Linked DNA regions of Actinomadura rubteroloni. The protein of the gene in region 1 interacts with the protein of each later gene in a pairwise test. Links are inferred from orthologs where the notes say so. Each region holds a gene or a part of one and is shown on either strand. Other genes may lie near its edges.

What was found.
Region 2: the proteins of eno (region 1) and rpe interact in binary tests that used the Escherichia coli proteins (3 or more experiments, as listed by UniProt). The link is inferred for Actinomadura rubteroloni from one-to-one orthologs.

The regions. Positions count from the first base shown.
Region 1 is NZ_MTBP01000001.1:2,153,806-2,156,934, forward strand. Bases 95-2,910 are described here. They hold eno (phosphopyruvate hydratase), read left to right. Parts: upstream 95-768; coding sequence 769-2,052; downstream 2,053-2,910. Other genes in these bases: BTM25_RS09525 (ABC transporter substrate-binding protein), read right to left, coding at 95-572; BTM25_RS09535 (FtsB family cell division protein), read left to right, coding at 2,064-2,519; BTM25_RS09540 (DUF501 domain-containing protein), read left to right, coding at 2,539-2,910. In the rest of the region: more of BTM25_RS09525, read right to left, coding at 1-94; more of BTM25_RS09540, read left to right, coding at 2,911-3,054; BTM25_RS09545 (Ppx/GppA phosphatase family protein), read left to right, coding at 3,051-3,129. UniProt on the Escherichia coli protein: Catalyzes the reversible conversion of 2-phosphoglycerate (2-PG) into phosphoenolpyruvate (PEP). It is essential for the degradation of carbohydrates via glycolysis.
Region 2 is NZ_MTBP01000002.1:410,350-413,627, reverse strand. What follows is about bases 3-2,967. They hold rpe (ribulose-phosphate 3-epimerase), read left to right. Parts: upstream 3-1,127; coding sequence 1,128-1,808; downstream 1,809-2,967. Other genes in these bases: pnuC (nicotinamide riboside transporter PnuC), read left to right, coding at 2,826-2,967; BTM25_RS13280 (riboflavin synthase), read left to right, coding at 2,230-2,829; BTM25_RS30695 (helix-turn-helix domain-containing protein), read left to right, coding at 674-1,000; BTM25_RS13295 (hypothetical protein), read left to right, coding at 18-341. Outside these bases: more of pnuC, read left to right, coding at 2,968-3,278. UniProt on the Escherichia coli protein: Catalyzes the reversible epimerization of D-ribulose 5-phosphate to D-xylulose 5-phosphate.

The DNA.
Region 1 (3,129 bases):
ATGGAGCCCTGCGCGAACGTCTGGAGCGTCTGCGCGTTGTCCTGCGGGACGACCTTGACGTCGCCGCTGCCGTCCTTGTTGGCCGTGAGGCCCTGCTGCTTGAGCCAGTAGCGCAGCGCGACGTCCTGGGTGTTGCCGAGCTGCGGCGTCGCGATCTTCTTGCCCTTGAGGTCGGCCGCGGCCTTGATCGTGGGCTTGACGATGAGCGAGACGCCGCCCGACGCCGCGCCCGAGTAGATCTTGATGGCCTTGCCGTGCGACTGCGACCACGCGTTGATCGACGGGTTCGGGCCGACGAACGTCGCGTCGATCGCGCCGGAGAACAGCGCCTCGACGGCGGCCGGGCCGGCGTTGAACGTCGCGGTCTTCGGGGCCGTGCCGAGGTGCTTGGCGAAGATGCCCTTCTCGACGCCGACGAGCGCGGTCGCGTGCGTGATGTTCGGGAAGTAACCGAGCCGCAGGGGCGCGTTCTTGCCGGAGGAGTCGTCGCCGCCACAGGCGGTCAGCGCACCCGATCCGGCGAGAAGGATCATGGCTGCTGCGGCCGCGCGCCCGCGGAACCTACGGAACATCGGTCAATCCCTACTGTTTCGGTTTGTTCGGTTTGAACAGTAGATAAGGTTGGTAATGAGTTCGTCAAGTCGCCTGCGTGGCACGGTTTTGTCACGATGCATCCGGATGCTCCGGGCGTGCCCCTTGGCCCCGCTCCCGGCCCCCTCGATAGGGTGACTAGCCAGCCGGAACCACCGCACGCACCAAGGAGCAGCCGTGTCGTCGATCGAGGCCGTCCTCGCCCGGGAGATCCTGGACTCCAGGGGCAACCCCACCGTCGAGGTCGAGGTCCTGCTCGCCGACGGCACCGAGGCCCGCGCCGCCGTGCCGAGCGGTGCGTCCACCGGCCAGTTCGAGGCCGTCGAGCTGCGCGACGGCGGCGACCGCTACAACGGCAAGGGCGTGCGCGACGCCGTCCGGGCCGTCAACGAGACGGTGGACGAGAAGCTCGTCGGCTACCCCGTCGCCGAGCAGCGCCTGATCGACCAGCTCCTCATCGACCTGGACGGCACGCCCGCCAAGTCCGTCCTCGGCGCCAACGCCATCCTCGGCGTGAGCCTCGCGGTCGCCAAGGCCGCCGCCGAGTCGGCCGGGCTGCCGCTGTTCCGCTACGTCGGCGGGCCGAACGCGCACCTGCTGCCCGTCCCGATGATGAACATCCTGAACGGCGGCGCGCACGCCGACACCAACGTGGACGTCCAGGAGTTCATGATCGCGCCGATCGGCGCGCCCACGTTCTCCGAGGCGCTGCGCTGGGGCACCGAGACCTACCACGCGCTGAAGTCGGTGCTGAAGGCCAAGGGCCTGAGCACCGGGCTCGGCGACGAGGGCGGCTTCGCCCCCGACCTGCCGAGCAACCGCGAGGCGCTGGACCTCATCCTGGAGGCGATCCGCAAGGCCGGGTTCACCCCCGGCCGCGACATCGCGCTCGCGCTCGACGTCGCCGCCAGCGAGTTCCACGACGCCGGGACCTACGCGTTCGAGGGCGGCAAGAAGTCCGCCGACGAGATGGCCGCCTACTACGCGGGCCTGCTCGCCGACTACCCGCTCGTCTCCATCGAGGACCCCCTGGACGAGGAGGACTGGACGGGCTGGAAGTCCCTCACCGACGCCGTCGGCGGACGCGTCCAGCTCGTCGGCGACGACCTGTTCGTCACCAACCCCGAGCGGCTCGCGCGCGGCATCGAGACCGGCACCGCCAACGCGCTGCTGGTCAAGGTCAACCAGATCGGCAGCCTCACCGAGACGCTGGACGCCGTCACCCTCGCCCAGACCAGCGGCTACCGCTGCATGATGAGCCACCGGTCCGGCGAGACCGAGGACACCACGATCGCCGACCTCGCCGTCGCGACCAACTGCGGCCAGATCAAGACCGGCGCGCCCGCCCGCAGCGACCGCGTCGCCAAGTACAACCAGCTCCTGCGGATCGAGGAGCTGCTGGACGACGCGGCCCGCTACGCCGGCGCCGCCGCCTTCCCGCGCTTCTCCGCCGAGGACTGACCGCGTCTCCGATGGCCCGGGACGCGAGCGAGGACACCGGCGACACCGGCCGCCGGGGCGACGGCGCCCCGGCGGGCCCGCCGCGCCCCGGGCTCGGCCACGCGCTGACCGGCCGCGCGGCGATCCTCGCGGTCGTCGTCTGCGCGATCGCGCTGAGCCTCGCCTACCCGGTCCGCGAGTACGTGGCGCAGCGCCAGGAGATCGCGCAACTGGAGCACCGGCAGGCCGAGGCGCGGCGGCAGGTGGACGAGCTGACGCGGCACAAGCAGCGGCTCGGCGACCGGTCCTACATCGAGCGCGAGGCCCGCCGGCGGCTGCGCTACTGCATGCCGGACGAGAAGTGCTACATCGTGCTGGACGGCGGCGACGGCGACGGGACACCGGCGGGCGGGAACGGCACCGGCCGCCGTCCGCCCTGGTACGAGACGCTGTGGCGGTCCGTGCGGGACGCCGACCGCCCGCGCTGAGCGGGAGAGAAGCCCGAGGATGATCGACGCAACAGACGAGGCCGCCGTCGCGGCCCAGCTCGGCCGTACGCCCCGCGGGATCCGGCGGGTGGCGTACCGTTGCCCGTGCGGACGGCCCGCGGTGATCGAGACGGCGCCGCGCCTCCCCGACGGAACGCCGTTCCCGACCCTGTTCTATCTGACCTGCCCGAAGGCCGCGTCCGCGATCGGGACGCTGGAGGGAAGCGGCGTGATGCGCGAGATGCAGGCCAGGCTCGCCGAGGACTCGGAGCTGGCCGCCGCCTACCGGGCCGCGCACGACGACTACCTGGCCCGCCGCGACGCGGCGGCGGCCGAGGACGGCGTCGAGCCGCTGCCCGCCGGGACGCAGAGCGCCGGGGGCATGCCCGAGCGGGTCAAGTGCCTGCACGCGCTGATCGCGCACGAGCTGGCCGTGCCGGGCGCCAACCCGTTCGGCCGGGAGGCGCTGGACGCGCTGCCCGAGTGGTGGCGGTCGGGACCCTGCGTCCGGCCGGAAGCGGAGGAGGAACGGTGACGCGCGTCGCGGCCGTGGACTGCGGCACCAACTCGGTCCGGCTGCTCGTCGCCGACGTCGCCGGCGCGGCGCTCA
Region 2 (3,278 bases), on another replicon or contig:
GTGTGAAGGAGGTAAGGATGTCGATCGTCCAGGCTGCGGACCAGGAACCGCAGCCCGCGAACCAGCGCACCACGTTCCTGGCGGCGTTGAGTCTCACGCTGCGGGAGCGGTACCCGGACGTCACCTGCCAGATCTCGCGGTTCAAGGCCCAACTGCCGCCCACGCTGCGCGTCGAATGGCGCGCTCACCACGTGGACGTGGGCTGCGACCTGACGTACGAGGGCTGGTCCCTCGTCGTCGGCTTCGACCCGCGCAAGGTGATCGGACCGGCGGGGCACCCCGTCCCGGCGGCGCGGGCCGTCGCGGAGCTTCTCGGTATCTCCCGCCACCCCGACTACTGAGCTCGAACGGACGATTTCCCGTCAGCGCGGCCGGCTATGTCGCCCGAGGGGATCGCACGCTTCGCCGCAGGGAATCGTCCGGCCCGGCGCTTGTCCGCGCCGTCGCGATCTTCTTCCGTCAGGCCCCGGCCTGGTAACTCCTCCGGGTGGGGTGGGCCGACGCGATCGTCCGCCGGTTCCGGTGAGGGGGCTCCACCCGGAGGCCCCGCCCGGTCGCCGCGTTCGCGGCATTCAAACGCCTTCGGGCTGCGCACGGCATTGCCGTTCGGCTGGTCGGCGCGGATCCGAGGTTTGTCCGAAGTACCAACCGTCTCGAACGAGAACACATGGCGATGAGCAAAGACAACGAGCACAAGCAGCCGACCCTCTACACGCCGTCGGAGGTGGCGCAGTTCTTCCGCGTCGATCCGAAGACCGTCACGCGGTGGGCCAGGACCGGGACCCTCAATCCGATCACCCTGCCGTCGGGTCACCGGCGGTATCACGCGACCGAGATTCACGAGTTGTTGAAGATCGGGAACGCCAAGGAGCCCGCCGTTCCGCGTGAGGAGGCCGAGTTCGTGCCCGGCCTGCGGGCGCTGGCGGTGCTCCAGAGCGTCGTCCGGGACTACTTCGACGGCGACCCGTCCGCCGTCATGCGGGCGCTCGCCGGCGCCTGAGCGTCCGCGATCCTCCGGCCGGGCGGTTCGCGCGCCCGGCCGGAGGGTCCTCGGCGGCCGGGTCACCCGTGCTCTCCCTCGGGCGGGTGAGGAGGGGCGGGACGGGCGCATCTAGACTTTCGGCATCATGGCTCCGCAGATCTCACCCAGCATCCTGTCCGCCGACTTCGCCCATCTGGCCGACGACGTCAACCGCGTCGCCGATGCCGCCGACTGGGTCCACGTCGACGTCATGGACAACCACTTCGTCCCCAACCTCACGATCGGGCTCCCGGTCGTGGAGGCGCTGCTCCGGACGAGCCCGATCCCCCTCGACTGCCACCTCATGATCGAGGACCCGGACCGGTGGGCGCCGCGGTTCGCCGAGGTCGGGGCGGGCAGCGTCACGATCCACGCGGAGGCCGCCAAGGCGCCCATCCGGACGCTGCGGGCCATCCGCTCGGCCGGTGCCCGCGCGTCCCTCGGGATCAACCCCGCGACGGCCATCGAGCCGTACGCGGACCTGTTCGGCGAGATCGACATGCTGCTGCTGATGACCGTGGAGCCCGGCTTCGGCGGCCAGAAGTTCCTGGACGTCGTGCTGCCCAAGGTCCGCCGCGCCCGCGCCCTCATCAAGGACCGCGACCTGCCCGTCTGGCTCCAGGTGGACGGCGGCGTCAGCGCCGAGACCATCGAGCGCTGCGCCGAGGCGGGCGCGGACGTCTTCGTCGCGGGCAGCGCCGTCTACGGCGCCGACGACCCCGCCGAGGCCGCGCGCCGCCTGCGCGCCCAGGCCGAGAAGGCGACCGAGGCCGCCGGCTGGGCCTGACGACGCACGTTCCGGCCGCCCGAAAGCTGACTTTCGGGCGGCCGACGCATGTCGGGCCGGCCGCGCGGTCGGGCGGCCGAGGTGGGGCGCGTCGCGTGGGCCGTGCGGTCGGTGGGGCGTCCGAAATGTCCCACCGTGGGGAATCCCACATAGGGACGGGAATGTCGGTCGTGGCACACTGGTTGGCAAGCAGTGAAACGCGTGCTCCGGGGTCGGTGAAAGTCCGAACCGGCGGTGACAGTCCGCGACCCGGCCGAAGCCATCGGCCGGTTGACCCGGTGGAATTCCGGGACCGACGGTGAAAGTCCGGATGGGAGGCAGCGCGCGAGTCACCCCTGCGTACCAGGGGTGACGTGTCCTCGCATCATGCGGGAAAACATCCCCGGAGCCTCGCCTGGAACGGTCAGGAGGCCCGGGAGACATGTTCACCGGCATCGTCGAGGAACTCGGCGAGATCACGGCGGTCGAGCCGCTCGCCGACTCGGCGCGGCTCGCGATCCGCGGCCCGCTCGTCACCGAGGACGCCGTGCACGGCGCGTCGATCGCCGTCAACGGCGTCTGTCTCACCGTCGTGGAGACGCGCGACGGGATCTTCACCGCCGACGTCATGAAGGAGACCCTGGACCGGTCCTCCCTCGGCGCGCTGAAAGCGGGCTCCCGCGTCAACCTGGAACGTCCCGTCCGGCTGAACGACCGGCTCGGCGGCCACCTCGTCCAGGGCCATGTGGACGGCGTCGGCACCCTGATCTCCCGCGAGCCCGGCGAGCGCTGGGACGTCGTCACGTTCTCCCTCCCCGAGGACCTGGCCCGCTACGTCGTGGACAAGGGCTCCATCACGGTCGACGGCATCAGCCTCACCGTCGTGGAGGCGACGAAAGACCGGTTCAGCGTGTCGCTCATCCCGACCACGCTCGACCTCACCACGCTCGGCCACAAGGTCCCCGGCGACCCGGTGAACCTGGAAGTGGACGTCGTCGCCAAGTACGTCGAGCGGATGCTCGGCGACCGGGTCGCGCCGTGAACTGGCTCGGCGCCGGGTTCTCCCTGTTCGGCGAGCACGTCCTGTGGACGGACCTCGCCGGCAACATCCTGTCGCTCGCGGTCGTCTGGCTCGCGATGCGCCGGACGATGTGGACGTGGCCCGTCCAGTTCGCGGGCGCCGCGCTGCTGCTGGCCGCGTCCCTGCACGCGCACGTCCCCGGGAACGCGCTCAAGCAGGTGCTGTTCGGCGTCCTCGCGGTCTACGGCTGGATCATGTGGACGCGCGGCCGGCGCGGCGGCGGCGACCTCGCCGTCCGCAAGGCCACCGCGCGCGAGCGGATCGTGCTGCTGGCCGCGCTCGCAGCCGGGACGGTCGCCGTCGCGCAGATCTTCGCCCACCTGACCTGGCTGCACGTCACCTGGTCGCCGTGGGCGAACGCCTACATCTTCGTCGGCAGCGCCGCCGCGACGTTCGCGCAGAGCCGCGCG